Regions from separate parts of the Microbacterium sp. T3-8 genome, predicted to be linked through region 2. Evidence: predicted binding sites of a transcription regulator. Region 2 holds the regulator's gene; the other holds the start of a gene.
What was found. The regulator HrcA, encoded in region 2, represses chaperone genes, less so after heat shock. The targets are predictions, from matches to a motif close to TTNGCACTCGNNNNNNNCGAGTGCNAA.

Region 1: groL (chaperonin GroEL) is a predicted target of HrcA. The motif match lies at 1,733-1,759, and genes of this name have one in related genera.

What each region holds. Positions count from the first base shown of each region.
Region 1 is NZ_AP027918.1:2,796,621-2,811,404, forward strand. Features, by position in the region: gene groL (chaperonin GroEL) at 77-1,696, opposite strand; gene ACZ5Y9_RS13390 (LytR C-terminal domain-containing protein) at 1,821-2,393, opposite strand; gene ACZ5Y9_RS13395 (DUF3263 domain-containing protein) at 2,419-2,676, opposite strand; gene ACZ5Y9_RS13400 (DUF2332 domain-containing protein) at 2,686-3,678, opposite strand; gene msrB (peptide-methionine (R)-S-oxide reductase MsrB) at 3,750-4,160, shown strand; gene ACZ5Y9_RS13410 (nitroreductase family protein) at 4,157-4,735, shown strand; gene ACZ5Y9_RS13415 (DMT family transporter) at 4,736-5,611, opposite strand; gene ACZ5Y9_RS13420 (SOS response-associated peptidase family protein) at 5,745-6,398, shown strand; gene ACZ5Y9_RS13425 (MmcQ/YjbR family DNA-binding protein) at 6,401-6,817, shown strand; gene ACZ5Y9_RS13430 (response regulator transcription factor) at 6,814-7,428, opposite strand; gene ACZ5Y9_RS13435 (sensor histidine kinase) at 7,425-8,516, opposite strand; gene ACZ5Y9_RS13440 (ABC transporter permease) at 8,526-9,287, opposite strand; gene ACZ5Y9_RS13445 (ABC transporter ATP-binding protein) at 9,284-10,231, opposite strand; gene ACZ5Y9_RS13450 (hypothetical protein) at 10,409-13,309, shown strand; gene cycA (D-serine/D-alanine/glycine transporter) at 13,338-14,784, shown strand, end outside; gene ACZ5Y9_RS13460 (hypothetical protein) at 14,775-14,784, opposite strand, start outside.
Region 2 is NZ_AP027918.1:2,281,400-2,296,183, forward strand. Features, by position in the region: gene ACZ5Y9_RS10925 (16S rRNA (uracil(1498)-N(3))-methyltransferase) at 1-564, opposite strand, end outside; gene dnaJ (molecular chaperone DnaJ) at 568-1,683, opposite strand; gene hrcA (heat-inducible transcriptional repressor HrcA) at 1,720-2,754, opposite strand; gene ACZ5Y9_RS10940 (carboxylesterase/lipase family protein) at 2,857-4,278, shown strand; gene hemW (radical SAM family heme chaperone HemW) at 4,295-5,512, opposite strand; gene ACZ5Y9_RS10950 (DUF1990 family protein) at 5,512-6,165, opposite strand; gene ACZ5Y9_RS10955 (DUF1990 family protein) at 6,176-6,676, opposite strand; gene lepA (translation elongation factor 4) at 6,676-8,529, opposite strand; gene ACZ5Y9_RS10965 (ABC transporter permease) at 8,755-9,738, shown strand; gene ACZ5Y9_RS10970 (ABC transporter permease) at 9,742-10,674, shown strand; gene ACZ5Y9_RS10975 (ABC transporter ATP-binding protein) at 10,671-12,731, shown strand; gene ACZ5Y9_RS10980 (ABC transporter family substrate-binding protein) at 12,825-14,531, shown strand; gene ACZ5Y9_RS10985 (hypothetical protein) at 14,688-14,784, shown strand, end outside.

The sequences.
Region 1 (14,784 bases), 520 kb from region 2:
TGGTTCCTCCCCGCCGTCCACAGGAACGCAGAACGCCCCCGGCCGAAGCCGGGGGCGTTCTGTCATGCGCGATGGATCAGAAGTCCATGCCACCCGACGGGTCGCCGACCGGAGCGGACGCCTTCTCGGGCTTGTCGGCCACGACGGCCTCGGTGGTGAGGAACAGCGCGGCGATCGACGCGGCGTTCTGCAGCGCGGAGCGCGTCACCTTCGCCGGGTCGATGATGCCGGCGCCGAACATGTCGACGTACTCGCCCGTGGCGGCGTTGAGGCCCTGGCCCGCGGGGAGCTCGGAGACCTTGTTCGCCACGACGCCCGGCTCGAGGCCGGCGTTGAGTGCGATCTGCTTGAGCGGAGCCTCGATCGCCACGCGGACGATGTTCGCACCGGTCGCCTCGTCACCCGTGAGCGACAGACCGTTGAGCGCCTTCGTGCCCGACTGGATCAGCGCGACGCCACCACCGGGGACGATGCCCTCTTCGACGGCTGCCTTCGCGTTGCGGACGGCGTCCTCGATGCGGTGCTTGCGCTCCTTGAGCTCGACCTCGGTGGCCGCGCCCGCCTTGATGACGGCGACGCCACCGGCGAGCTTCGCCAGGCGCTCCTGCAGCTTCTCGCGGTCGTAGTCGCTGTCGGTGTTCTCGATCTCGCGACGGATCTGGGTCACGCGACCCTCGATCTGCTCGGCCTCACCGGCACCCTCGACGATCGTGGTCTCGTCCTTGGTGACGATGACCTTGCGGGCACGACCCAGCAGGTCGAGCGTGGCGTTCTCGAGCTTCAGGCCGACCTCTTCGGTGATGACCTGACCACCGGTGAGGATCGCGATGTCCTGCAGCTGCGCCTTGCGACGGTCGCCGAAGCCGGGAGCCTTGACGGCGACCGACTTGAAGATGCCCTTGAGCTTGTTGAGCACGAGAGTCGCGAGAGCCTCGCCCTCGACGTCCTCGGCGATGATGACGAGCTCCTTGCCGTCCTGGATCACCTTGTCGACGATCGGCAGGAGGTCCTTGATGTTGGAGACCTTCTGGTTCGCGATCAGGATGTAGGGGTCCTCGAAGACGGCTTCCTGACGGTCGGGGTCCGTGACGAAGTACGGGTTCAGGTAGCCCTTGTCGAAGCGCATGCCCTCGGTGAGCTCGAGCTCGGTGCCGAAGGTCTGCGACTCCTCGACGGTGACCACACCCTCCTTGCCGACCTTGTCGATCGCCTCGGCGATGAGCTCGCCGATCGCGGGGTCTGCGGCGGAGATGGATGCCGTGGCGGCGATCTGCTCCTTCGACTCGATCTCCTTGGCGCTGGAAAGCAGCTCCTCGGTGATCGCGGCGACGGCCTTCTCGATGCCGCGCTTGAGCGAGATCGGGTCGGCGCCGGCTGCGACGTTGCGCAGTCCCTCGCGGACCAGGGCCTGTGCGAGGACCGTGGCGGTGGTGGTTCCGTCACCGGCGACGTCGTCGGTCTTCTTGGCGACCTCCTTGACGAGCTCCGCGCCGATCTTCTCGTACGGGTCGTCCAGCTCGATCTCCTTGGCGATGGACACACCGTCGTTCGTGATCGTGGGGGCGCCCCACTTCTTCTCGAGCACGACGTTGCGACCGCGCGGGCCGAGGGTCACCTTGACCGCGTCGGCGAGGATGTTGAGGCCGCGCTCGAGGCCGCGGCGGGCCTCCTCATCGAAAGCAATGATCTTTGCCATGAGTTTTTTCGTCCCTCCTGGACGTAGACGTTGGGTTTAGCACTCAGAGTGTGAGAGTGCTAACGCCATTCTGGCACTCGACCCCTGCGAGTGCAAGCCGCGGACGGAGGGTGCCCGACGCGTCTCAGGGAGCGGGCGTCTCGGCCGAAGTCTCGGGCGCCGTGGCGGAGCGATCGAGGCCGACGACGATCGTGAGCTGCTTCGCCTCGCCGTCGTTGAGGTCGGCGTAGAAGTCGCTCTGCTCGACCGCCGCTCCCCCGATGAGGTCGGCGACGCCGAGTGCGGCCGGACGATCGGCCTCGTCGACGTAGTACACCGTGGTGGTCTCGAAGTCCTGGCTGCCGCTGTCGCTCGCGTACACGGTGGCGAACCCGGCGTTGAGCAGGGTGTCGCGCATCTGCTCGTCGAGACCCTCATCGGGCGTCGCGTTGAGGATCGTCACCTCGAACGTCGTGTCGACCACACCCGTCTCGACCGGGGTCGGCTCGGCGGTCGGTACCGCTTCGGGGAAGAGGTCGATCCGCCCCATCACGACCAGCGAGCCGAAGATGCCCACGATGATGAGCACGAGCGCCGCGACGAACGACCACAGCAGCACCACCCATCCGTTCATCCCCGGCGCTTCGGCGCGGTGCGCCCCGACGCGGCCGGATGAGCGGGGGACGTCGTCGAAACGATCACGGGTGGGCTTGGACACCCCACGATGCTATCCGAGAGCGCGGTCAGCCCACGAAACCGGGCGTCCGTGCCGAACGGCGCACGACGCGCGCGTCGCGCAGACGCCGCAGCCGACGGATCAGCATCGGATCGAACTCGAGGGCGGCATCCGACTCGATCAGCCGGCCGAGGAGCTGGTAGTAGCGCGCGGCACTCATGCCCAGCTGCGCCCGGATCGCCTCCTCCTTGGCCCCGCTGTGCCGGGGCCAGACCGTCTCCAGCGCGAGGATCGCGCGGTCGCGCTCCGTGAGGTCACCGATCATGTGCCCAGGTTAGGACGGGTGCGGCCGCTCGGCCGCGCGCCACTCCCACCACGCGCCGAGCGGATCGGCCGCCGCACGCACCCGCCCGTCGAGCGCGACCGCGAACCCGGGCCACGCCTCCACGTCGATCGGCGGCTCCCAGACGTCCAGCAGGCCGGGCGGGTCGATCGTGACCCACCGCGCCGGGAGCTCACGGATGCGGGCGACCAGAGCCGACCTGGCGGCGCGCGGGATGTGCACGAGCACGCCGGGGGTGGTGATCACGAGCGTCGCCCCGACCGGCGCCCGGGCGACGAGAGCATCGAGGCGTTCGAGCGCGTCGCCGGCGACGAGCGTCGGCGGATCGGATGCCGCGATGTCGAGCGCCGCCGCGATCCGCTGCTCGCGGCCGGTCTCCCCCGGCCACACGAGCCCCTGCAACCACCGACGATCGTCGGCATCGCGGGCATCGAGCGGTGCGAGATCGATCCCGGCGCGCCACACGATCTCGGGCAGCCGCAGGTCCGGAAGCTCCCCGTCGACCCGACTGGCGAGCACGACCGGGGAGACCCCGTCGAGCGGATCGAGCGCCACCCGCGCCTCGCCATCGGAGCCGCTGAAGCGGTACGAGTAACGATCCGGGTAGAGGCAGAGGCCCGCGGATGCCCCGATCTCCAGCAGCGCGATCGGTCCGTCGATCTCCGACAGCACCGGGAGGAGCGCCGCGAGCCGGAGCGGCTCGTTGGTCTGCAGCGAGCGCGCGGAGCACTGGGCGACGACGGCATCCGCGTTCCGGAGCACGAAGTCCCGCCACACCGGATATCCCTCGAGCGCTGCTCCGAGAAGCCGGGTCACCGCGAACACCAGCGGCGGCTGACGCCGATTCTCGGGGATCCGCGCGAGCACTTTCTGCACCGGGCCGTCGCCGGCGACGCCCGCCGCCCACTCCGCGTAGAGCGCGCTGCGACCGGGCGCCTCCTTCTCGGCGAAGCGCGCGTAGCGCTCGCGAACAGCATCCGTCATCCCTCCATTGTGGATGCACGCAGCCCGGCGCCCCGCGACAGGGGAGAATGGAGAGGACCCCAGGAGGACTCATGTCGTACAGCGTGGAAAAGACCGAAGACGAGTGGCGCAAGGAGCTCGGCGACGACCAGTACGCCGTGCTGCGCCAGGCGGCGACCGAGCGCGCCTGGACCGGCGAGCTGCTCGACGAGGGACGCGCCGGCCTCTACACCTGCGGCGCATGCGGCGCTGAGCTCTTCCAGAGCGGCACGAAGTTCGACTCCGGCTGCGGCTGGCCGAGCTTCTACGAGTCGATCCGCCCCGAGGCCGTCGAGCTCATCGAGGACACCTCGCTCGGCATGGTCCGCACCGAAGTGCGGTGCGCGACGTGCGGATCGCACCTCGGCCATGTCTTCCCCGACGGCTTCGGCACCCCGACCGGCGACCGCTACTGCATGAACTCGCTGGCGATGAACTTCACTCCCGAGGCCCCCGAGGCGTGAGCGCGCTCGACGCCGTCCGCTCGCGGCAGTCCTGGTCGAAGGTCACCGAGGAGGCGCCCTCCCGCGAGGAGCTCCTTCCGCTGATCGCCGCCGCCGGGCGCGTGGCCGATCATTCGTCGCTGCGGCCGTGGCGACTGATCGAGCTGCGCGGTGACGACCGGCTCGCCCTGGGCGCCGCGATCGCGAAGGCCGAGGGCGAGAAGAAGCCGTCGACCAAGCCGCTGCGTGCGTCGCTGCTGATCGCGGTGGTCGGCAGCTATCGCACGAACCACAAGGTGCCGGTGTGGGAGCAGGAGGCGGTCGCCTCCGGTGTCGCGCACACGCTGAGCCTGCTGCTCGACGAAGCCGGGTGGGGCGTGTTCTGGCGCACCGGCGGATACACGCGGTCGAAGGCGGTCGCGCGGGCGCACGGACTGGCGAAGAACGAGGTGCTGCTGGGGTGGCTCTACGTCGGCGGCAAGCCGGCGAAGTCCCCGGGGCGGCGCACGCCCGTCGATGCCGACGCGCTGCTGACGCGAATGCCGTCGGACGGGGCGACGAAGGACGAGAAGTCCGAGAAGAAGAAGAACAAGTAGTCAGCGCCGTCGGCGCACGACCGCCACGAGCACGGATGCTGCGGCGATCACCACCATCGTGACGATCTGCCAGGTCGCAGGCCCCGCCTCGGTGGGCCAGATCAGGTCGATCGCGACCGCGGCGACGAGCTGCCCCAGCACCGATCCCAGTCCGAGCAGCAGCACCCCGGTGTGCGCGACGAGGAACGCCCCGACGAAGATGTAGACGACGCCGAGGAAACCGCCCGCGTACAGCCACGGTTCGGCCGGCAGTCCGTGCGGGGCACCCTGCGAGACGACGCTGATCGCGGCGGCGACGGCGAGCACGACCGTGCCGGCGATGAAGCTCGTCATGGTCGCCACCATGGGCGACGACACGCGCTGCGCCAGGCGTCCGTTCACGGCCTGCTGCCACGCGATGCCCACGCCGGCGGCGAACGGGAGCACGAGCATCCACAGCGGGGCGGTGCGCAGCACGTCTCCGCCCAGCGAGACGCCGACGGCCACCAGCGCGAGCGCGGCACCGGCGACGCGACCCATCGTCACGGCCACGACGCCCGCGGGTCCGAAACCGATCCGGTCGAGCACGAGTCCGTGCAGGGTCTGCCCCGCGACCACTCCCACGGTGAACAGCGAGACCCCGAGCACGGCGGCGGTGAGCCCCTGCGTCGAGACGGTGAGCGCGCCGCAGGCGCCGCCGAGGAGCATCCACGGCGGGATGGTCCTGCCTCGTACTCCGCGGACGAGCCGGACCATACCGGCGCGGCCGGACGGGAGGGAGGCGACGATGACGGCGAGGACGGCCGTACCGACGGCGAAGGAGACGAGACCGGCGACGATCCCATCGCCCAGACGGATGCCGAGGACGCCGTTGATGCGCGCCTGGATCGCGGTCATGACGCCGATCGCCACGGCACCGCCGATCGCGAGCGGCGCGGGGAGCGAACGGGTCGGAGTCACTCGTTTCACGGTACCGGATCCCCCCTCCCGCCCCCTGACGGATGTCGGTGGCCCGGGCTAGCCTGTGGGCATGTGCGCGAGCTATGGACTGGATCCCCGATTCACCGACGCCGAGCTGCTGGCCGAGGCCGACGCCGACGTGCTCGACGGCCTGCGCCAGTGGGCGCAGCAGAACGCGGGTGAGACCCTGCGCCCGACCGGCAAGAACCTCCGCAACCTCAATCCCGTGGTCGTCGATGCCGACGGCCAGGCCACGCTCGAGCCCGCGTGGTGGGGGTTCCTGGTGAACGGCGAACCCGCGAAATTCCCCTCGATCAACACCCGCTCCGAGCGCCTGCAGGAGCGCCCCGGCTCGCTCAAGACCCGCGCGCTGGTGCCGGCGACCGGCTGGTTCGAGATGAAGAAGCCCGAGCGCGTGTGGCACGAGTTCGGCATGGGCGAGGGCACCCTGTTCGGAATGGCGGCCGTCACGCAGCGCGGCCGCACCGCCGATGGCGAATGGTTCACCTGCTACTCGATCGTGATGCGCCCCGCGCCCGCCCATCTCGCCGATGTGCACGACCGCATGCCGGTCCTCATCCCGACCGCGTTCGCCCACGAGTGGCTCACCGCGCAGGGCGATCGCGAGCTCATCGACGAGGCGCTGCTGGCGGCGGCATCCCTCGACGATCGCGTCGCCGTCGCCGCGCGATCCGACGACAAGGGAACGGATCGGCTGTTCTGACGATGGATGCCGATGCCCTCACCGCCACGGCGGCCGAACGCGCCGAAGAACTCCCCGGCGCCGAGCTGACCAACCCGTTCGGCCCCGAGTGGGACGTCTACAAGGTGCGCGGACGCGTCTTCCTGCTCCTGCCCCTGGACGGCACGGGTCGGGTGACCGTCAAGTCGCATCCCGACGACGCGGTCGCCCTGCGCGAGACGTTCGCCGACATCCTGCCGGGGTACCACATGAACAAGAAGCACTGGATCTCGCTGCGCCCGGGCCCGTCGCTCGAACCGGGACTCGTGACCGAGTTGGTCACCGAGTCGTACCTGCTGGTCGTCGAGAAACTGCCCCGCGCGCAGCGGCCCGTGGATCCCGAGCTGTTCGCGAGACCCGCCCCCGAGATCCCGCCGGTTCCAGATCCAGCCGGGTCCTAGATCCACCCCTTGTCGCGGGCGATGCGGGCCGCCTGCGCACGATTCTCGGTCGCCGTCTTGCCGATGGCCGACGACAGATGGTTGCGCACCGTCCCGGCCGACAGGAAGACCTCGGCGGCGATCTGCGCGATCGCGCGCCCGTCCGCCGACAACCGCAACACCTGCTGCTCGCGCTCGCTCAGCGGGTTGGCGCCCTCGAACAGCGAGGCCTCGGCGAGCGCGGGATCCACGACGCGGAGTCCCTGATGCACCCGCCGGACCGCGTGCGCGAGTTGCGCGGCCGGAGTGTCCTTGGCGATGAAGCCGCTCGCCCCCGCGTCCAGAGCCCGGCGCAGATACCCGGGACGCGCGAAGGTCGTCACGATCAGCACACGCGTCGACGGGCTGACCTCGCGCACGGCGCGCGTCGCGGCCACCCCGTCGACACCGGGCATCTGGATGTCCATCAGGCACACGTCGGGCCGCGCCTGCGCCGCTCGCTCCGCCGCTTCGGCACCGTCGGCGGCTTCGGCGACGACCGTCAGATCGTCCTCGAGTTCGAGCAGGGCACCCATCGCTCCCCGCACGAGAGCCTGATCGTCGACGAGCAGCAGCCGGATCGGATCGCTCACCAGGTCACACTCACTCTCGTCCCGCCCAGCGGGGCATCCTCCACGACGAGCACCGCGCCCGCCGCCGCGGCGCGTTCGGCCATCCCGCGCAGACCGTTGCCCGCGGGCCCCCGTGCGCCGCGACCGTCGTCCTCGATCGCCACCACGCCGGGGGCCATCGTGATCCGCACCCGCCGTGCCTTCGCGTGACGCAGGATGTTCGTGGTCGACTCCCGCACGATCCACCCGGCGGGCAGGGCCTGCGCGGGCGACAGCGCTGCGGCGTCACCCTCGACGTCGACGTGCAACCCCGCCGATTCGAGCGCGACCGTGCTCGCATCGACCTGCTCCGCCAGGGCGACGCTGCGGATGCCGGTGACGGTGCTGCGCACACCGGCGATCGCCTCGCCCGTGAGGTGCACGATCTGCGCGAGTTCGGCCTTGGCGCGCACGGGGTCGTGGTCGACGAGGCGTTCGGCGAGCTCGGCCTTGAGCTTCACGGCCGTGAGGGTGTGCCCGAGCAGGTCGTGCACGTCGCGGGCGATCGAGGTGCGCTCTTCGCTGGTGGCGAGGTCCATCCGCACCTTGTCGGCGTCGACCGAGCGCCCGATCAGCCAGGTGTTCACAGTGTTCACCACCGCGATGAGCAGCACGATGACGAGGATCTGGAAGTGGTCGCCGAACCTCCCCGTCGCGACGATCGTCCCCGCCGCGATCGCGATGCCCGCCAGGGTCGTCACCCAGTGCCAGGCACCCCGCAGCCCGTAGCTGGCGTACGACATGAGGTACGGGAGGAAGCTCAGCGCCTGCGACTCGATCGCCGGGATCGTCGCGAGCGCGCACGCGATCTGCACCCAGAACAGCGTGCGCACGATCGGGCGCGGTCGTCCCCACGACGAGCGCATCCCGATGACGAATCCGACCACGTACACGGTCGCGAATGCGCCCAGTCCCGCCCATCCGAGCACGACCCATCCGGTCGCGGCATCCGAGGCGAGCAGCGCCAGCACCGGGTAGACGAGGAAGACCATCCAGACGACGGCCATCAACCATCCCCAGCGCTCCCAGGGACCGGTGTGCGCCGGGGTCTCGGCAGCCTCGGTGGTCATCGGCCCAGCCTAACGACGGCTGCGCGAGCGCATCACGCCGAGACGCACGAGCGCGGCGAACAGCACGGCCCAGACGACGACGTTCAGCAGCACGGCCCAGAGCGGGTCGGCCCCGCCCGCCACGAGGGTGCCGTCGGTGGCCGGCCAGCGCACGAGCGCGACGTAGCCGTACATCGGGGTCCACTTCGCGATGTCGAGCATCACGCCGTCGAGCGGGATGAAGACGTTGCCGAAGAAGCCGAAGAAGGTGATCGAGATCGAGGCGAGAGCGGCCGCCGAGTCGGAGTTGAAGGCGAGGCCGACCCCGAGTCCGAACAGGCCGTAGATCAGCCCCAGACCCAGGGTGATTCCGGCGGCGGCGAACCAGCGCCAGGTGTCGGATGCCTCGGCACCCGTCGCGAGACCGGCCGCATACACGAAGAGCACGGCGAGCGCCGAGAACGACACCGCGGCGAGCACCTTGGTCACCGCGTATCCCGCGGTCGAGAGCGGGGTGAGCGCGAGCTGACGCCCCCACCCCTGTCCGACCTCGGAGGCGGCGAGCGAGCACAGCGAGCTCATCGCGGTGGCCGTGCCGTACGCCCCCATCGACACCATCACGTAGAACGAGACGTTCGCCTGGCCCACGCTCTGCGAGGCGTACGACATGCTCGCACCGAAGAGCAGATACATGGCCACCGGCATCGCCAGGGTGAAGGCGAGCGTGTACGGGTTGCGGATCTGCCGCACGAGTTCGGTGCGGTACAGCGCGGGGGCGACGAGCGTGGTCATGACGGGTCCTCCGTGAGCGAGGTGAAGGCGGATTCGAGGGTGGGAGCGGTGATCTCGAGATCGCAGGCACCGAGCGACAGCAGCCGTCCGGCGAGCAGATCGGATGCCTCGGTGCGCACCGTGAGCCGATCGGCGTCGGTCGACACCTCGGCGACGGAGGCGTCGGCGCGGAGTTCCGCGGCAAGCGCAGCGATCCCGCCGGGGATCGTCGCCGAGACGATGCGGCCGCCCAGTGACGCGCGCAGGCGGGCGGTGGCGCCATCGGCGACCACACGTCCGTGATTCATGACGATCGTGCGCCGCGCGAACTGCTCGGCCTCTTCGAGGTAGTGGGTGGCGAACACGATCGTGCGGCCGGCGTCGGCATCCACCCGCATCGCCTCCCAGAAGCGGCGACGGGCGGTGACGTCCATCCCCGCGGTCGGCTCGTCGAGCACCAGCACGTCCGGGTCCGGCAGCAGCGCGAGCGCGAACTTCACGCGCTGCTTCTCGCCACCCGAGCATTTGCCGACGCGGCGACGCGCGATCGCGGTGAGGTCGGCGCGATCGATGACCTCGGCGATGCGACCGGAAGCGCCGTGCAGCCCGGCGACCACCGAGATCGTCTCGCGCACGGTCAGGTCGGAGAGCAGTCCGCCGGTCTGCAGCACCGCCGCGAGGCGCCCCGCCGTGACCGCGCGGTGCGGATGCGTGCCGAGCACGCGCGCCGTGCCCTCGTCGGGTTCGGAGAGTCCGAGGAGCACGTCGATCGTGGTGGTCTTGCCCGCGCCGTTCGGGCCGAGCAGAGCGACCACATCGCCGCGCTCGATGCGGAGGTCGACGTGATCGACCGCGACGATCCGATTCGCGCCGTGCCCGAAGCGTCGGACGATGCCGGTGAGATCGACGGCGGGCGCGGAGTCTGCGGGAGGGCGATCGGCGGGGGCGACGAGGGGCTGGCTCATGCTCCCAGTGAAGCGCCGCGAGCCCGGCCCGCACCGGAGGGCGATGTCACGCGGTGCGGATGACATCCGTCATGTTCCCGGTGCGCTGTTCGCCTGCCGTTCACCCCTGCGTCGGCATCCGTTCGTCCGCTTCCGTTTGTGTCGGATCGACCCGACCCCCGACCGGAGGTACTCGCCGTGCCCATCCCCCGCTCCCTCTCCTTCGGCCTCGCCGCGCTCGTCGCGGCGAGCGCGGCGATCGTCGCCCCGCAGGCCGCCGTCGCCGCCGATGCCCCCGCCGACCAGCTCGCCGTCTCGGTGGTCGGCGACGGCGCGACCACCGGCAACGACGCGGTTCCGGTCGCGATCCAGCTCCTCGACGGACAGGGCGAGCTCGGCGGCACGATCGCGCTGCCGACGACGGATGCCGGCGATCAGCACGCGTTCACCCTCGGGGCGAACCGCGACCAGCAGGGGGCACTGCAGCAGTCCGCCGATCACCGCTACGTGACGCTCGGCGGATACGACGCGGCCCCGGGATCGGGCTCGCTCAACGACACGGCCGCCCCCGACACGCTGCGCGTGATCGCCCGGATCGGATCGGAGGGCGACGTCGACACCGCCACGACGCTCGCCGGAGCGTTCTCGCTGCGTCACATCCGGGGCACCGCCACGGTCGACGGCACACGCTACTGGGCGGGCGGGCACGGCGGCGACTCCACGGCTCCCGCCGGCGGCGTCCTCACGGTCGAAGCCAGTGGGACCACCCCCACCGCCGTCGTCTCCGGCAGCAGCAACCTCAACAACGGCCGCGTGGTCGACATCCATGACGGCCAGCTCTACCTCACGAGCGACCGCAGCGGGTTCTCGGGGCTGAACACGGTCGGCACCGGCATCCCCACCGCCGCGGGAGCACCGCTCACGCTCGTGGCCGCGGCCCCGGACGGGGCCTCCGTCGCGCACGACTTCGCCTTCGCCGGCGAACACCTGTACGTCGGCTACACGGAGGGGGCGAACGAGGGCATCGCGAAGTACCGCCGGACCGGTGCCACCTGGACCTGGGTCGACACCCTGCCGGGCGACTTCTGGGGCCTCGAGGCACGCCCGGCCGGCGACGATTCGGTGCTGTACGCCGTGCGCGGGCTCAACCAGGGCAACGAGATCGTGCGGATCCTCGATTCCGGTGACGACTCCGCGTTCACCGCGCAGACCGATGTGCTCGCGACGGCGGCGCCCCAGACCGCGTTCCGCGGTGTCGCCTTCGCGCCCGGGTTCGAGCCGGGCACGGATGCGGTGGGCCCCATCCTCGCGAAGCCGACCCTGTCGTGGGACGTGCGCGTTCCCGGCGGCGCCGGCAGCGCCCTCGCCGCCGTGCTCGGGCAGGACACCAACCCCGCAGCCACCGGCGTGATCGCCGATGCCGCCGGCGAGGCCGTCACGGCGACCGTGACCAGCAGCAACCCCGCGGTCGTGCCCGACGAGGCGATCCGCCTCGACGTCGCCGACGACGGATCGTTCCGGCTCGCGGCGACACCCGCGGCCACCGGCGCCGCCGTGCTCACCGTGCATCTACGCACCGACGACGGACGCACCGCGATCTCGCAGCTCCCGTACCGCGTCGCCCCGGCCTTCGCCGATGACGGCGCTCGCGGGCACTTCGGCATGTCGGACGCCTCCGCCGCGATCGACGCCGGCGACGGCTACTTCTTCGCGGCCGACGACGACTCGAACGCGATCCGCCTCTTCTCGGAAGAGGGCGGAGAAGCCGTCGCGGCGTTCGACTTCAGCGATCGCATCGAGTTCGAACGCGCAGGTGAAGCCCACGACTTCGAGGCCGTCGCCCGGGCCGGAGACCAGGTCTTCTGGATCGGATCGACCGGCAACACCCGCAGCGGCAACGTGCGCCTCGACCGCGACATCGTGCTCCAGACGCAGATCTCCGGATCCGGCGCGGACGCGACGCTCACGTTCGTCGGCTACCGCAACGTGCTGCGCGATGCGCTCGTCGCCTGGGATCACGAAGGCCAGCACGGCCTGGGCGCCGACCGTTTCGGGTTCCTCGCGGCCACCCAGCCGGGGGTCTCGGCCGAGGGTCCCGACTCGCTCAACATCGAGGGAGCGGCGATCGCGCCGGACGGCACGACGCTGTGGCTCGGCTTCCGCTCGCCCGAGGTCGGCGATGACGCGGATGCTCTCATCGTGCCCGTCGCCGACATCGCCGACGTCGTCGCCGGGGCGGATGCCGTCGTCGGCGACCCGATCCTCCTCGACCTGGGCGGGCGAGCGATCCGCGACATGGCCCGCGCCGAGTCCGGTGACTACCTGATCGTCGCCGGCAGCGCCGACGACACCGGCCGCTTCGCCCTCTTCGGGTGGTCCGGCTCGCTGGACGACGCCCCGGTCGCGGCATCCGGCACCCTCGGACTCGCGAACTGGCCCGGCTCCTACGAGGGCATCGCGGGCGTGCGCGACCTCGCCGACGGAACCTCCGTGCGCCTGCTGCTCGATTCGGGAACGGTCGACATCTACGGCGACGGCACCGAGGCGCAGGACCTCTCCCCCGTCGAGTTCAAGCTCTTCCCCTCGCAGACCGTCGAACTGTCGTTCGGCGCGGCGTTCACCGAGAAGCGGATCGCGGTCACGGGCGGCACCCTTCGAATCGGCTCGCCCTCCGAGATCACCGTCTCGGGCTTCGCGGAGGGCGAGCAGATCGAGCTCGTGCTGAACTCCGACCCGGTGCGCCTCGCGACCCTCACCGCGGGAGCCGACGGCACGGCACGCGCGGTCGTCGTTCCCCCGGCATCCGTCGCTCCGGGGGCGCACACCCTGACCGCCACGGCGGCCTCGGGCGCCGCCGAGCTCGCGGTCACGGTGCTCGCCACGGTCGCCGACGGCGGCAGCGGTGACGGCGGCAGCGGCGACGGCACGGACGGCGGCGACAGCGGTGCCGGAGCGGGATCCGGCGCAGGATCGGATGCCGGTGACGCCCTCGCCACGACGGGGTCGGACTTCCCCGCGGGGCCGGTCGCGCTCGTCGCACTCGCGCTCCTCGCGCTCGGTGCGCTGGCGCTGCGCCGCAGGGGTGTCGCTTCGGAGTGACCCATTCTCGTCGGCTACTCTGCATCGGGTGACCGTGCAGAGTACCGACGAAGAACAGCACCTCCGGCGAGCGCTGAGCAACCGCCACATCCAGCTCCTGGCGATCGGCGGTGCGATCGGGACCGGGCTCTTCATGGGCAGCGGCAAGACGATCTCGGTGGCCGGTCCCTCGGTGATCTTCGTCTACATGATCATCGGGTTCATGCTCTTCTTCGTGATGCGCGCGATGGGCGAGCTGCTGCTGTCGAACCTCAAGTACAAGTCGTTCAGCGACTTCGCCAGCGACCTGTTGGGGCCGTGGGCCGGGTTCTTCACGGGCTGGACGTACTGGTTCTGCTGGGTGGTGACGGGCGTCGCCGATGTCATCGCGATCGCCGGGTACACGAACACCCTCATCCCCGGCATCCCGCTGTGGATCCCGGGTGTCGCCGTGGTCGTCATCCTGCTCGCGCTCAACCTCCCCACGGTCGCCGCATTCGGTGAGATGGAGTTCTGGTTCGCGCTGATCAAGATCGTGGCGATCGTCGCTCTCATCGTCACCGGTCTCGTGATGATCTTCACCGGCTTCGAGCACGACGCCGGTACCGCGTCGTTCGCGAACCTCTGGAGCCACGGCGGCATGTTCCCGCACGGGTTCATGGGGTTCGTGGCCGGTTTCCAGATCGCGGTCTTCGCGTTCGTCGGGATCGAGCTGGTCGGCACCGCCGCCGCCGAGACGAAGGACCCGAAGCGGAACCTCCCCAAGGCGATCAACGCCATCCCGATCCGCATCCTGCTCTTCTACGTCGGCGCGCTGATCGTGCTGATGGCGGTGACCCCCTGGACCGAGTACGTCGCCGGGGAGAGCCCCTTCATCGCGATGTTCGCCCTGGCCGGCCTCGGCATCGCCGCGACCGTCGTGAACCTGGTGGTGCTGACCTCGGCGATGTCGAGCGCCAACTCGGGCATCTATTCCACCTCGCGCATGGTCTTCGGGCTCGCGCAGGACGGTGACGCGCCGAAGCTGTTCGGTCGCCTGTCGAAGCGCCGCGTGCCCCAGAACGCGCTGTTCCTCTCCTGCATCCTCCTGCTCTCGGGCGTCGTGCTGCTCTACGCGGGCGAGGACATCGGCACCGCCTTCGACATGGTGACGACGGTCTCCGCCGTGTGCTTCATGTTCGTGTGGACGATCTTCCTGCTCAGCTATGTGGTCTACCGCCGCCGGCGCCCGGAGAAGGCCGCGGCCTCGGCCTTCCGGATGCCGGGCGGAGTGTTCATGGTCTACGTCGTGCTGGCGTTCTTCGTCTTCATCCTGTGGGCGCTGACCACCCAGCCCGATACCCTCACGGCTCTGCTCGTGACGCCGATCTGGTTCGCGCTGCTCGTCGTCGCCTGGCTGTTCGTGCGCCGCTCGCCGAACCATCTGCAGCGGCACGCGGCCCACATCGCGCATCTGCGCAGCGACGACGAGGACGACGAGGACCAGTCAGCGGCGT
Region 2 (14,784 bases):
GTCGCGGTCGTCCGCGGTGATCTCCGACAGTCGGGTCGTCGCCGACGGGTCGAGGATCAGCACGCGCTCCGCGCTCGCACGGGTCGCCAGCTCCCCCGTGCTCGCGGGAGGCGCCACCTCGGGGACCCACGGCCGATGAGCCTGTTTGGCGGCCTCGCGAACGATCGTCGCCCACCGCTCACGGCCCTTCACGGCCTTGGGCCCCTCCCAGCGGGAGACGCTCCGGCTCGCCTGCCAGGGCACGATCTCGTCGACGCCCAACTCGCAGGCGGCCTGCACCGCGAGCTCGTCGCGGTCACCCTTCGCGAGCGCCTGCGCGAGAACGATGCGCGGGGTCGGCGACGAGTGCACGGCCCGATCGGAGATCCGCACGTCCACTCGTGCGGGAGCGACCTCCTCGGCGACGCCCTGGAGCCAGATGCCCCGACCGTCACCGATCGTCACCTGCTCCCCCACACGGAGGCGACGGACGACCGCCGCATGCTTCGCCTCGGCACCGGTCAGCGACACGAGATCGCCGGGCTCGGCATCCGACGACGTTTCGACGAGGAAATGCAGCGCCATGGCTCAGTGCGTGCGGAAGCGGTCGCGGAGCTTGGAGAAGAGACCCTGCTGGAACTGCGCCAGCTGGGGCGCCGGAGCCTTCGCCTTCTTCGCGAAGTCCTCGATGAGCGCCCGCTGCGCGGAGTCGAGCTTGGTCGGAGTCACCACCTGCACGCCGACGCGCAGGTCGCCCCGCTGCGAACCGCGCAGCGGTGTGATGCCGCGTCCCTTGATCGTGAGCACGTCGCCGGACTGCACGCCCGCGCGCACCTCGAGATCCACCGCACCGTCGAGGCCCTGGATCGAGGTCTCGGTGCCGAGGATCGCATCGGTCATCGACACCTCGAGCGTCGCGAGCAGGTCGTCTCCGTCACGGCTGAACGCCGCGTGCGGGTTGACCGTGACCTCGACGTACAGGTCGCCGTTCGGGCCGCCGGCCTTGCCGACCTCACCGGAGCCGGGCAGCTGCAGGCGCAGGCCGGTCTCGACGCCGGCGGGGATGTCGAGCGAGACGGTACGACGAGAGCGCACGCGCCCCTGACCGCCGCAGGTACCGCACGGGTACGGGATGGTCGTGCCGTAGCCCTCGCACGTGCCGCAGGGCTGCGAGGTGACGACGTTGCCGAGCAGGCTGCGCACCGTGCGCTGGACGTGTCCGGAGCCGCCGCAGATGTCGCAGGTGACGGGCGACGTGCCCTCCTGGCAGCAGGAACCCTGGCACGTCTCGCAGAGCACAGCGGTGTCGACCTCGATGTCGCGGTGCGCACCGAAGACGACGTCGCCGAGGTCGAGGGTGACCCGCACCAGCGCGTCCTGCCCCCGTTCGCGGCGGGAACGCGGGCGCGCACGCCCTCCCCCCTGTCCCGCGCCAAAGAACGTCTCGAAGATGTCGCCGAATCCGCCGAACCCTCCGCCGAAGTTCCCGGCCGCGCCGTCTCCCCCGCCCATGTCGTAGCGGCGGCGGGAATCGTCGTCGCTGAGCACGTCGTACGCGTGCGTGACGAGCTTGAACTTCTCCGCCGCGTCCTCACCCGGATTCACATCCGGGTGCAGCTGACGCGCGAGGCGCCGATACGCCTTCTTGATCTCGTCGGTGGAAGCGTCCCGGGACACCCCGAGAACCTCATAGTGGTCCGCCACGATCGCCTTTCTGCGTTGTTCTTCGTCGACGGCCGCTCAGCGGCTCGTCTCGTCTTCGTCGAGCATCCGCGTCAGGTAGCGGGCCACGGCCCGCGCCGCCGCGAGATTGCTCGGATAGTCCATGCGCGTCGGGCCCATCACGCCGACCCGCGCCGTGCCGCTGGGGGCGGCGTAGTTGCTCGCGACGATCGACGCCTCGCCCAGCCCGAACGGGGCGTTCTCGGTGCCGATGCTGGCCGCGAGGCCGTGCTCGTCGGTGACCATCTCGCTCATGAGCCGCAGGAGCGTCACCTGCTCCTCGATCGCCTCGAGCAGCGGATGGATGCTTCCGCGGAAGTCCTGCTCGCGACGCGCGAGCGTCGCGGCCCCCGCCATCACCAGGCGCTCCTGACGGAACGTACCCAGCTCGTCGACGATCACGGTGGCGAGAGCCCGCAGCGCGGCATCGCCGGGAGCGGCCTCGGGCGCCGCCAGCAGCGTCTGCAGACGGTCGGCCGCGTCACTGACCGCCTGCCCCGTGAGCAGGGCGGAGAGCCGCGCGCGGAGCATGATCGCATCACCGTCGTCGATCTCGATCGGCAACGGGGCCATCCGCTGCGAGACGCCGCCGGCGTCGGTGACGAGCACGACGAGCATGCGGGTCGGGGCGAGCGGCACGAGTTCGATGTGGGTGAGGTGCGCACGGGCGAACGACGGGTACTGCGCGAGCGCGACCTGACCCGTCAGCTGCGTCAGCACGCGCACGGTGCGCACCATCAGGTCGTCGAGATCGCTCGGCGCCGCCAGGAACGACTCGATCGCCGTTCGCTGAGCGGACGAGAGCGGGCGCAGCTGGGCGAGATGATTGACGAAGACGCGGTACCCCTTGTCGGTGGGCACGCGGCCCGACGAGGTGTGCGGCGCGGTGATGAGCTCCTCGTCCTCGAGGAGCGCCATGTCGTTGCGGATCGTGGCTGCGGAGACCCCGAAGGAGTGGCGGTCCACGATGGAACGGCTGCCGACGGGTTCGTGGGTCTCGACGTAGTCCTGCACGATCGCGCGGAGAACCTGGAGTCCTCGCTCTGTGACCATCGCCCTTCCCTTCCGTTGGCACTCGGACGTTCAGAGTGCCAATCCTACCCCGCCCGCGGCTCGTCTCGTCGGAGGTCGGGGCTCCGCCCTAGGATGACGACCATGACCGCCCCCACCGCCGAGCTGTCCACCGGAATCGTCGAGGGATCGAGCGAGGGCGGGGTATCGCGGTTCCTCGGCATCCCCTACGCCGCCCCTCCCTTCGGCGAGAACCGGTTCCGGGAACCGCGGCCGGCGACTCCGTGGACCGGCGTGCGTCCCGCCACGGCCTTCGGGCCCACGGCCCCGCAGTCGCCGTATCCCGGCGCGATCGGCGAGCTGCTCGGATCGGTCAGGATCGACGGTGACGACATCCTGACCGCCAACGTCTGGGCGCCGACGGATGCCGAGCGCGCCCCGGTGCTGCTGTGGATCCACGGCGGAGCGCTCGAGCGCGGCACCGCGGCGCTTCCGCTCTACGACGGGGCCGGCTTCGCCGCCGCAGGGATCGTCTTCGTGTCGATCAACTACCGCCTCGGTTCGGAGGGTTTCTCGGTGCTCGACGACGCCCCGCGCAATCTCGGCCTCCGGGACGCGGCCGCGGCTCTCGAGTGGGTGCATCGCGAGATCGGCGCGTTCGGCGGCGACCCCGCACGCATCACCCTCATGGGGGAATCGGCTGGAGGCGCGATCGTCGCGGGCCTTCTCGCGCGCGACGACTCCCGCACCCTCGTCGCGCGCGCGATCATCGAGTCCGGTCCGTTGGAGGCGCAACCGCCGCAGAAGGCGGGGCGGGTGACCGCGGTTCTCGCGAAGCGGCTCGGCATCCGCGCCGATCGTGCGTCGTTCGCGTCCGTCCCTCCCGAGAAGCTGCTCGAGGCGCGTCGCGCGCAGTCCGCGGGCTCGTCGCCGCTGGGCGGAGCGCCGGGGTTCCAATTCGCGATCGATCCGGACAGCCTTCCGCGCTCGCCTCACGAGGTCCTGCCGACCATCGACACCCCGCTGCTCATCGGCAGCAACACCGATGAGTACCGGCTCTGGTTCACACCCGAGACTCTCGCCGAGATCCGCCCGCTCAAGCTCTTCATCGCGCGTCTGGCCCTGGGAATCCCGCGCCGAGCCGCATCGGAGTACCGGAAGGCGTTCCCGAAGGCCTCCACCGGCGAGATCTTCGGACAGTTGGCGACCGACGTGATGCTGCGCGCGCCACTCTCGCGCGCGGCGCGCGCCCGCCCCGCGCTCACCTTCGTCTACGAGTTCGCATGGCCGAGCCCGGTGCGCGACCTGCGTGCCGCACACGCTCTCGAGCTCGGATTCGTCTTCGACCGTCTGGCGGATGCCGAGGCGCAGCGCCTCGCGGGCGCCGATGCACCCCAGGCTCTCGCCGACGAGATGCACGCCGCCTGGATCTCGTTCGTCACGACAGGTTCGCCCGGCTGGGCGGCGTACGGCGCCGACCGCACGACACGGGTGTTCGACACGACGAGCGGCACGCTCCCCCAGCGGCGCACCGCCGGAATGGATCTGCTCCCGACCCGGAGCTGACCGCTTCGCTCCCGCGTCAGTCGGTGAGCTCGCGCACGACGGCATCGGCCAGGAGCCGTCCGCGCAGCGTCAACTGCACCCGACCCTGCACCGCGGCGCGGGCGTCGACGAGGCCGTCGGCGATGAGACCCGCGACGTTCGCGCGATTGCCGGCCGGCAGGTCGGCCACCGCGATGCCCTCGACGAGGCGGCTCTGCAGCAGCACCCGTTCGAGCATCCGTGCGCCCTCGTCCGGACGCTCGGTGCCGGCCGCCGGAGAATCGGATGCCGACAGCCGCTGCGCGTACGCCGCCGGATGCTTGACGTTCCACCAGCGGAGTCCGGCGACGTGGCTGTGCGCCCCCGGCCCGAAGCCCCACCAGTCGCTCCCCCGCCAGTAGGCGAGATTGTGACGCGAGCGCTGCGCGTCGCTGCGGGCCCAGTTGCTCACCTCGTACCACTCGAAGCCCGCCGCGGCGAGGCGGCGATCGGCCAGCTCGTACATGTCGGCCTGCAGATCGTCGTCGGGCGTCGGCACCTCGCCACGCCGGATCTGGCGGGCGAGCTTCGTGCCGTCCTCGATGATGAGCGCGTACGCCGAGATGTGGTCGGAGTCGAGTTCGAGGGCCGCATCCAGCGACGCCTCCCAGTCGGCGAGGGACTCGCCCGGCGCGCCGTAGATCAGATCGACGCTGACCGCGAGCCCGGCTTCCTTCGCCGCGGCGACGGCCGTGCGCACGTTGTCGGGGTCGTGCGTGCGGTCGAGCGCGGCGAGCACGTGCGGCACCGCCGACTGCATGCCGATCGAGAGACGCGTCACGCCGGCATCCGCGAGCGTGCGGGCGACCTCCGGCGTGACGGTGTCGGGGTTGGCCTCGACCGTGACCTCCGCGCCCTCGGCGAGGCCGAAGGCCGAGACCGCGGCGCCGAGCATCAGCGCGAGATCGCCGGCGGGGAGCAGCGTGGGTGTTCCCCCGCCGAAGAAGACCGTGTCCATCGGGCGCAGCGCACCCGCCTCGTCGAGCACGTTTCGCGCGAGATCGATCTCGGCGAGCAGCGTGGAGGCGTAGTCCTCCTGACGGGCGCCGCGCAGTTCGCTCGAGGTGTAGGTGTTGAAGTCGCAGTATCCGCACCGCACGCGGCAGAACGGGATGTGGAGGTACGCCGAGAAGGGAACCGAGGGATCGATCGGCAGATCGGCCGGCAGGCGGCCGTCGGACGGTGCGGGATCGCCGAGAGGAAGGGGCCCCGCCATCAGAGGGGGGTCGCGTAGAGCGGGGAGATCGCCCGGAGATAGCGGGCGAAGAGCTCGCGACGGCGACGCTTCACGAGCGGCGGCACCGTGCGGTAGAGCAGGGAGTTGGGGGCGTCGAACGCGCGCACCGTGAACCAGACCTCGTCGTTGTCCTCGCGCCAGTCGACGTCGAAGGACTCCTCGCCGCTGACGACCGAGCCGCCGACCGTGCCGAGCACGAAACCGATGCGTCGAGCCTCCTCGGTGACCGAGATCACACGCAACTCGGCATCCGCGCGCATGCCCGACAGACGACCGCGCACGCGCAGCGTCATGCCCGGGCCCACGAACGGAGTCCCTTCGGCATCGTAACGGGGCTCGACGTCGCGCTTGCTGGGGGCGATCGGGTTGCCCTCGGCATCGAAGCTCACGCCCGCGTACGCCGGGCCGGGGGCGGGGCGCACGTCTTCGATCGCGAGGCCGGCCGCGCGCTGCGCCGTCCACGACAGCAGAGCTTCGCCGGCGGTCTGGAACCGCTCCGCTCCGGAGCCGATCCGCCAGGACTCCTCCGCCGGGAAGCTGCGCTCCGGCGGGTACTGCATCAGATCGGGCGCGTGGGTGGCACCCACGGCCGCATAGTCCACCGTGTCGTCTCGGAAGTTCCCGCGCCGCATGAGATCCAGCCTACTGGCGGTTGCCTGGACGAACACCCCACTCGCGCGCCTCGGCGGCGACGATTCGGGTGTACCGCGCGTGGGTGCGGCGCTGGATCAGCCTCAGCGCGGGCGACAGCAACCACCACACGAGGGTCGCGGGGCGCGAGATCGAACGGGCGGTGAACACGCCGTCGTCGAGCACGAACGATTCCTCTCCGTAGATCGGATGACCCGGGCGCGTCTCGTACCCGAAACCCCGCTCATCCGCCCACACCACCCGGATCGGTTCGGAGAATCGGATACCGAGCACACGCTTGGCCAGCACGCCCTCGGCGTTCGCGACCGGCGCGGACGCCGGGCCGTCGAAACCCGCCCGCCGCTTGAACTCCCAGGAGCGGATCAGCGTGCGCACGGCATCCTGAGCCTCCGGAGCGACCGCGATGCTGCGCTCGGACAGGTGCATCCCCGCCGGCACGTCGACGATCGGATGCCGCGTCATCCCGCGCGTGTACGGCGGGAGCGGGCTCACTACTTCTTGTCCTTGCCCTCGACGTCGCCCGACAGCGCGGCGATGAACGCCTCCTGGGGGACCTCGACGCGGCCGACCATCTTCATGCGCTTCTTGCCCTCCTTCTGCTTCTCGAGGAGCTTGCGCTTGCGGGTGATGTCACCGCCGTAGCACTTGGCGAGCACGTCCTTGCGGATGGCGCGGATCGTCTCGCGAGCGATGATGCGTGCACCGATCGCCGCCTGGATCGGCACCTCGAACTGCTGGCGAGGGATGAGCTTGCGCAGACGCTCGGCCATCATGGTGCCGTAGGCGTAGGCCTTGTCGCGGTGGACGATCGAGCTGAATGCGTCGACCTTCTCGCCCTGGAGCAGGATGTCGACCTTCACGAGGTCGGCCTCCTGCTGCCCCGCGGGCTCGTAGTCGAGCGAGGCATAGCCCTGCGTCTTGGACTTGAGCTGGTCGAAGAAGTCGAAGACGATCTCGCCGAGCGGCATCATGTAGCGCAGCTCGACGCGCTCCTCCGAGAAGTACTCCATGCCGAGCAGCGAGCCGCGACGCGACTGGCAGAGCTCCATGACCGTGCCGACGTAGTCCTTCGGGAGCAGGATCGCGGTCTTGACGATCGGTTCCGACACGGAGCCGATGCGGCCGTCGGGGTACTCACTCGGGTTCGTGACCGTCACGGTCTCGCCGGTGTCGGAGGTCAGCACCTCGTAGATCACGCTCGGCGCCGTGGTGATGAGGTCGAGTCCGAACTCGCGTGAGAGCCGCTCGGTGATGATCTCGAGGTGCAGCAGGCCGAGGAAGCCGCAGCGGAAACCGAAACCGAGAGCCACCGACGTCTCCGGCTCGTACTGCAGGGAGGCATCCGAGAGCTTGAGCTTGTCGAGGGCTTCGCGGAGTTCGGCGTAGTCGCTGCCGTCGATGGGATAGATGCCCGAGAAGACCATCGGCTTGGGGTCGGTGTATCCGGACAGCGCGTCGGTCGCGGGCTTGCGTGCCGACGTGACGGTGTCGCCGACCTTCGACAGTCGCACATCCTTCACGCCCGTGATGAGGTACCCCACCTCGCCGACGCCGAGGCCCTTGGTCGGGATCGGCTCGGGGCTCGACACGCCGACTTCGAGCGCCTCGTGGTTCGCACCGGTCGACATCATCTGGATGCGCTCGCGCGGCGACAGACTGCCGTCGACCATGCGGACGTAAGTGACCACGCCGCGGTAGGCGTCGTAGACCGAGTCGAAGATCATCGCGCGCGCCGGAGCATCCGCGTCACCCACCGGAGCGGGGATCTCCTTGACGAGTCGATCGAGCAGCGCCTCGACGCCCACGCCGGTCTTGCCGGAGACGCGGAGGACGTCTTCCGGCTTGCCGCCGATGAGCGAAGCGAGCTCCTTGGCGTACTTGTCGGGGTCGGCGGCCGGGAGGTCGATCTTGTTCAGCACCGGGATGATGTGCAGATCGTTCTCGAGCGCGAGGTAGAGGTTCGCGAGGGTCTGCGCCTCGATGCCCTGCGCCGCGTCGACGAGCAGGATCGCTCCCTCGCACGCGGCCAGCGAGCGTGAGACCTCGTACGTGAAGTCGACGTGGCCCGGGGTGTCGATCATGTTGAGCGCGAACGTCTCGCCCTCGATCTCCCAGGGCATGCGCACGGCCTGGCTCTTGATCGTGATGCCGCGCTCACGCTCGATGTCCATGCGGTCCAGGTACTGAGCGCGCATGTCTCGGTCGGAGACGACACCGGTGATCTGCAGCATGCGGTCGGCGAGGGTCGACTTGCCGTGATCGATGTGCGCGATGATGCAGAAATTTCGGATCTGCGTCGCGGGCGTCGCGGCAGGCTGAAGCGGAGTGAGAGCGCGTGGGGACATGTTGCGTCGATTCTACGGTGAGGGAGGCCTAATGCCCGATTCCGCCGATCCGGTGGTAACGTCGCCCAGGTCTCCGGCGTGGAACCGAGTTCCACGGAGGAAACGACCCCGTAACATCTTTTTGGTATACCGGAACGTGCGAAGAGGCGCGTCCGGAGTGAAGCACATTGATCGGATCCGCAACGGTGATCCCGTTCGGCTCTGGTGAAGAGAGAGATACCGACCTTGATCAAGTACCTGCTGCGTCGAGCACTGGGCTGGCTGCTCATGATCGTCGTGGCGACGAACCTCACGTACTTCCTCGCCTGGCTCTATCTGGACCCGCGCAGCAACTACGTCGGGCGCCGCCCCCCTCTCAACGAGGAGCAGATCGAAGCGCTGCTCCGCCCCCGCAACCTCGACGACACGGTCCCCCTCCTCGAGCGCTGGTGGACGTGGTTCAGCAACATCCTCTTCCACTGGAACTGGGGGCTCAGCCCCACGGGCGACTCGGTGAACGACCAGGTCGCGTACCGGGTCTGGGTCAGCGCCGAACTCGTCCTCGGGGCCACCATCCTGTTCACCGTGATCGGCATCGCGCTCGGCGTCTACACCGCCTCCCGCCAGTACAAGCTCGCCGACCGGATCGGCCAGGCGACCTCGATCATCACGATGAACATCCCGATCGTCGTCGCGTCGCTGGGAATCGTGCTGCTCGCGATCCAGGCGAACAGCGCGACCGGGACGCGGATCTTCTTCGTCACGGGCGCAGCGAGTCCGGGGGTGAGCGGGTTCTTCCCCGTGCTCATCGATGCGCTGCAACATCTGATACTCCCGACGATCGCGCTGATCCTCGTCAGCTACGCCGGCATCCACTTCCTGCAGCGCTCGCTGCTGCTCGACAACATCAACGCCGACTACGTGCGCACCGCGCGCGCCAAGGGGTTGACCAAGTCCCAGGCGATCCGCCGCCACGCGCTGCGCACCTCGCTGATCCCCGTGACGACCCAGGTGGCCTTCTCCATCCCGGCGGTCTTCACCGGCGCCGTCCTGACCGAATCGATCTTCGGCTGGAACGGCATGGGCAAGTACTTCACACAGACCATCGCGACGAACGACATCCACGGCGTCGTCGCCGTCGCGGCCTTCGGCGCAGTGATGACCGCGATCGGCGCCGTCCTCTCGGACATCGCCGTGGTCATCCTCGATCCACGAGTGCGGGTGAGCTGAACCATGAGCATCGCAGACCTCTCCGATCCCCTCCGCCACGGCGACGACCCGCCGGCGACCCCGGTGCGCACACCGCGCAAGCGGATGTCGAAGTTCGAACTCTACGGTCGCCGCTTCCTGCGCAACCGCGGTGCCGTCGCGGGCGCGGTGATCTTCGTCATCATCGTGCTGTTCGCCCTCATCGGCCCCCTCTTCCAGCAGTACGACCACATCGAACTGGACTTCCTCGCACTGACGAAGCCCCCGTCGGCCGAGCACTGGTTCGGTACGAACGGCGCGGGCAACGACCTCTACGCCCAGGTCGTCGTCGGCCTGCAGCGGTCGCTCATGATCGCCCTGGCCGTGTCGATCGGAACGACCGTGCTCTCCGCGCTCATCGGCGCGGCAGCCGCGTACTTCGGTGGCGTGTTCGAGCGCGGAGTGCTCGTCGTCATCCACTTCCTCATGGTCGTGCCGACGTTCCTCATCCTCGCGATGATCTCGAACAGCGCCGGCGGCGATTGGCGGATCATCGCGGTCATCATGATCGCGATCAACTGGTTCTTCCCCGCCCGCGTGATCTGGACGCTCTCCCTCTCCCTGCGCGAACGCGAATACATCTCCGCCGCGAAGTACATGGGCGTGCCCGGATTCCGGATCGTGCTGCGCCACATGCTCCCCAACATCGGATCGCTGCTGGTCATCAACTTCACGCTCGGCGTGGTCGGCGCGGTGCAGACCGAGACCAGCCTGTCGTTCCTCGGCTTCGGTGTGAAGGCGCCGGACGTGTCTCTCGGCTCGCTCATCGGCTCCGGCTCGGCGACCATCACGAGCGCACCCTGGCTGTTCTACTTCCCCGCGGCCGCGCTCACCCTCCTCACCATCTCGATGGCTCTGATCGCCGACGGTCTGCGCGATGCCCTCGACCCGACCTCTGCCGCGGGAGGCCGCGCATGACCGCTCCCATCCTCTCCGTCCGCGACCTGCGCGTCAGTTTTCCCTCGGAGGCCGGTCGCGTCGACGCGGTGCGCGGCATCTCGTTCGACCTCGAAGCCGGCCGCACGCTGAGCATCGTGGGCGAGTCCGGCTCGGGCAAGTCCGTCACCTCGCTGGCGATCATGGGCCTGCTGACCGAGAACGCGAAGGTCGAAGGATCGATCGTCTTCGACGGCCAGGAACTGATCGGCAAGACGGATGCCCAGCTGTCGATGATCCGTGGGAACGGCCTGTCGATGGTCTTCCAGGATCCGCTCACGTCTCTGACGCCCGTCTTCACGATCGGCGATCAGCTGGTCGAAGCGCTCACCGTGCACAAGAGCATGGGCAAGAAAGAGGCCCAGGCCCGCGCGATCGAGCTCCTCCGTCTCGTCGGCATCCCGAATCCGGAGCGGCGCCTGAAGGCGTTCCCGCACGAGTTCTCGGGCGGTATGCGCCAGCGCGTGGTCATCGCCATAGCCATGGCGAACAACCCCAAACTGATCATCGCCGACGAGCCCACGACCGCCCTCGACGTCACGATCCAGGCGCAGATCCTCGACCTGCTCGGCACGGCGCAGCGCGAGACCGGCGCCGCGGTGATCCTCATCACCCACGATATGGGGGTCGTCGCCAAGACGGCCGACGACGTCCTCGTCATGTACGCGGGACGCGCCGTCGAGCAGGCGCCGGTGCGCGAGCTCTTCCACCACACGCGGATGCCGTACTCGATCGGCCTCCTCGGCGCGATGCCCCGGGTCGACGCCGCCGAGAAGGTACCGCTCATCCCGATCCACGGCAATCCCCCACTGCTGATCGACCTTCCGGACGCCTGCCCGTTCGCGGCCCGATGCCCGATCGCGATCGACGCGTGCCGCGCGTCGGAGCCCGAACTGCTCCCGGTGCCGACCAGCACTTCCAGCGAGCATCGCGCCGCGTGCATCCGATCGCACGAGATCGACGACGGCGGCATGCTCGGTGGGCTGCCCGTCTACCCCGTGCCGCCGATCCCGGAGAGCGCGCTGACCCGCACCCCGCGGGAGGAACGCCCGATCGCACTCGAGGTCACCAATCTCACCAAGACGTTCCCGCTACTCAAGGGCGCCTTCGTCAAGCGCCGCGTGGGTTCGGTCCACGCGGTCAAGGGCGTCACCTTCGACGTGCGCAAGGGTGAGACGATGGCGATCGTCGGGGAGTCCGGCAGCGGTAAGTCCACGACCCTCCTGCAGATCATGGACTTCGTGCCGCAGGAGAACGGCGACATCCGCATCGGCGGCAAGAGCGTCTCCGACGTCAAGCGCGGCGCCGAGGAGCGCCACCTGCGGCGCGACATCCAGATCGTGTTCCAAGACCCGATGGGCGCCCTCGACCCGCGCATGACCGTCGCCGACATCATCGCCGAACCGCTGCACGCCATCGGCGTCAAGGGAGACGAGGCCGACAACCGCGTCGACGAGCTCATGGATCTCGTCGGTCTCGATCCGGCGCACTCGGATCGGTTCCCCGGAGCCTTCTCGGGTGGACAGCGACAGCGCATCGGAATCGCCCGCGCCCTCGCCACCAACCCCAAGATCATCGTGCTCGACGAGCCCGTCTCGGCGCTCGACGTGTCGATCCAGGCCGGCGTGATCAACCTTCTCGACGAGCTCAAGGTGAAGCTCGGGATCTCCTACCTCTTCGTGGCGCACGACCTCGCCGTCGTCCGCCACATCGCCGATCGCGTCGCGGTGATGTACCTCGGCGCCTTCGTCGAGGAGGGCGACGTCGACAGCGTGTTCGACGATCCGCAGCATCCGTACACGCAGGCACTGCTGTCGGCGATCCCCGTTCCCGATCCCGACATCGAGCGCGCTCGCGAGCGGATCGTCCTCTCGGGCGATCTCCCCAGCCCGACCGAGGAGGTGCGCGGCTGCTCGTTCGTCAGCCGGTGCCCCCTCTACCCGACGCTCGCGCCGGAGCAGCAGGCGCGGTGCGAGGGCGAGGTGCCCGCATTGACGGGTGCGTCGTCCGCGCACATGAACGCGTGCCACTTCCGGTAACGGTTAACAACGATTAATCGACCTGGACGCACGACAGGCTTAACCTCTCCCCATCCCCACAGGCCGACACGGCACAAGAAGGAGCACCAAACCATGAAAAGGCATCAGAAGCTGCTGGGCGCTCTCGCCCTCAGCGGCGCCCTCGCACTCGTCATGAGCGGTTGCGCATCGGGCGACGACGGCGGTAGCACCGACAACGGCGGCGAAGCCGAAACCGTCACGGGCGCGGACTACAACCCGCAGCCCCGCGAGAATCTGCAGGAGGGCGGCGAGGTCACCTTCCCCATCGGTGAGATCACCCCGCAGATGAACGCCAACCACTCCGACGCCACGGTCGACACCGCGACGCTCTGGGAGTGGTACAACCCTCAGACGATCCTCATGACGCCGGAGGGCGAGGCATACGCCAACCCGAACTACCTGACCGACTGGACCACCGAGGTCGTGGACGACAAGACCGTCGTCACCTACACGATCAATCCCGACGCCGTCTGGAACGACGGGACGCCGATCGACTGGACCGCCTACGAGCAGACCTGGAAGGCGCTGCGGTCGACGGATGAGGGCTACGTCCCCAACTCCACCGACGGTTACTCGCTGATCGAGAGCGTCGAGCAGGGCACCGACGACCGCCAGGCCGTCGTGACGTTCACCCAGGTCTACCCCTGGACGAACGGCCTGTTCTGGCACCTCGTCAACCCGAACATCAACACCCCGGAGCTCTTCAACGAGGGCTACCTCAACGAGGCGAACCCCGACTGGGGTGCAGGCCCCTATGAGATGACCGAGTTCGACCCCAAGGGCGGCACGGTCATCTTCGAGCCGAACCCGAACTGGTGGGGCGACAAGCCGCTGCTCGACAAGGTCACCTTCCGTCAGCTCGACGACACCGCCGAGATCAACGCGTTCAAGGCCGGCGAGATCAACATGGCGTCGACCGGCACGTCCGACCGCCTCGCGCAGGTCGCCGACATGGATGACGTCGTCACCTACAAGGCCCAGCGCACCGCCACCAACCTCATGCAGCTGAACGCCGAGCGCCCGCAGCTCGCCGACATCAAGGTGCGCGAGGCGATCATGAAGGCGATCGACCGTGAGCAGCTCAAGGAGGTCGTCTGGAACGGCCTGGGCTACACCGAGGAGCCGGCCGGCTCGCTCATCCTCTTCCCGTTCCAGGACGGTTTCGTCGACTCGCTCAGCGAGGCCGGCTGGAAGTTCGACGACGACGAGGCGAACGGCCTTCTCGACGAGGCGGGCTGGGTCGCGGGTAGCGACGGCATCCGTGAGAAGGACGGCGTGCGACTCGCCGTCAACCTCCCGGTGTTCGGTGACGACCCGATCGTCGAGACGCGCGGAAAGGTCATCCAGGCGCAGCTCAAGGCGATCGGCGTCGAGGTCACGGTCGACGTGCGTCCGACGTCGGAGTTCTCGACGACGGTGACGACGAAGGACTGGGACATCATCCTCATGGGCTTCTCGTCGAGCGACCCCTACGGGTTCGCGTACTTCTGCCAGGTCTACTGCTCCGACAGCGGCCTGAACCTGTCGGCCACCGGCACCCCGGAGCTCGACGAGAAGATCGCGGGCGTCGCGGACCTCCCCACCGCGGAGGAGCAGATCGCCGAGGGCACCAAGGTCGAGACCGAGGTCATCAAGGAGACGTGGGGCATCCTGCCGCTGTACTCCGGCCCCGAGATCCGCACGGTGACCAAGGGACTCGCCAACCTCACCCCCGAGACCTACACGGGTCTCGACCTCTTCGGGCTCCTGCCCGTCGAGAACGTGGGCTGGGAGAAGTGATCTAGCACTCACCCATAGTGTGGGGGTCGGCGAGAGATCGCCGGCCCCCACACGCGTCTACCCAGGGAATCCGCACTGCGCAACCCCCCTGGACGAGGCTGCGCATTCGGATTAATTTCTCGCACACGCACAGACGGAGTCCAAAGGAGGGCGCTCATGCTGAAAGACAAGAAGACGACTGTCCGGAACTCGATCGTCGGGGTCGCGGCGGCTTTGATGCTCACCCTGGGGTCGGCGATCCCCGCAGGTGCTG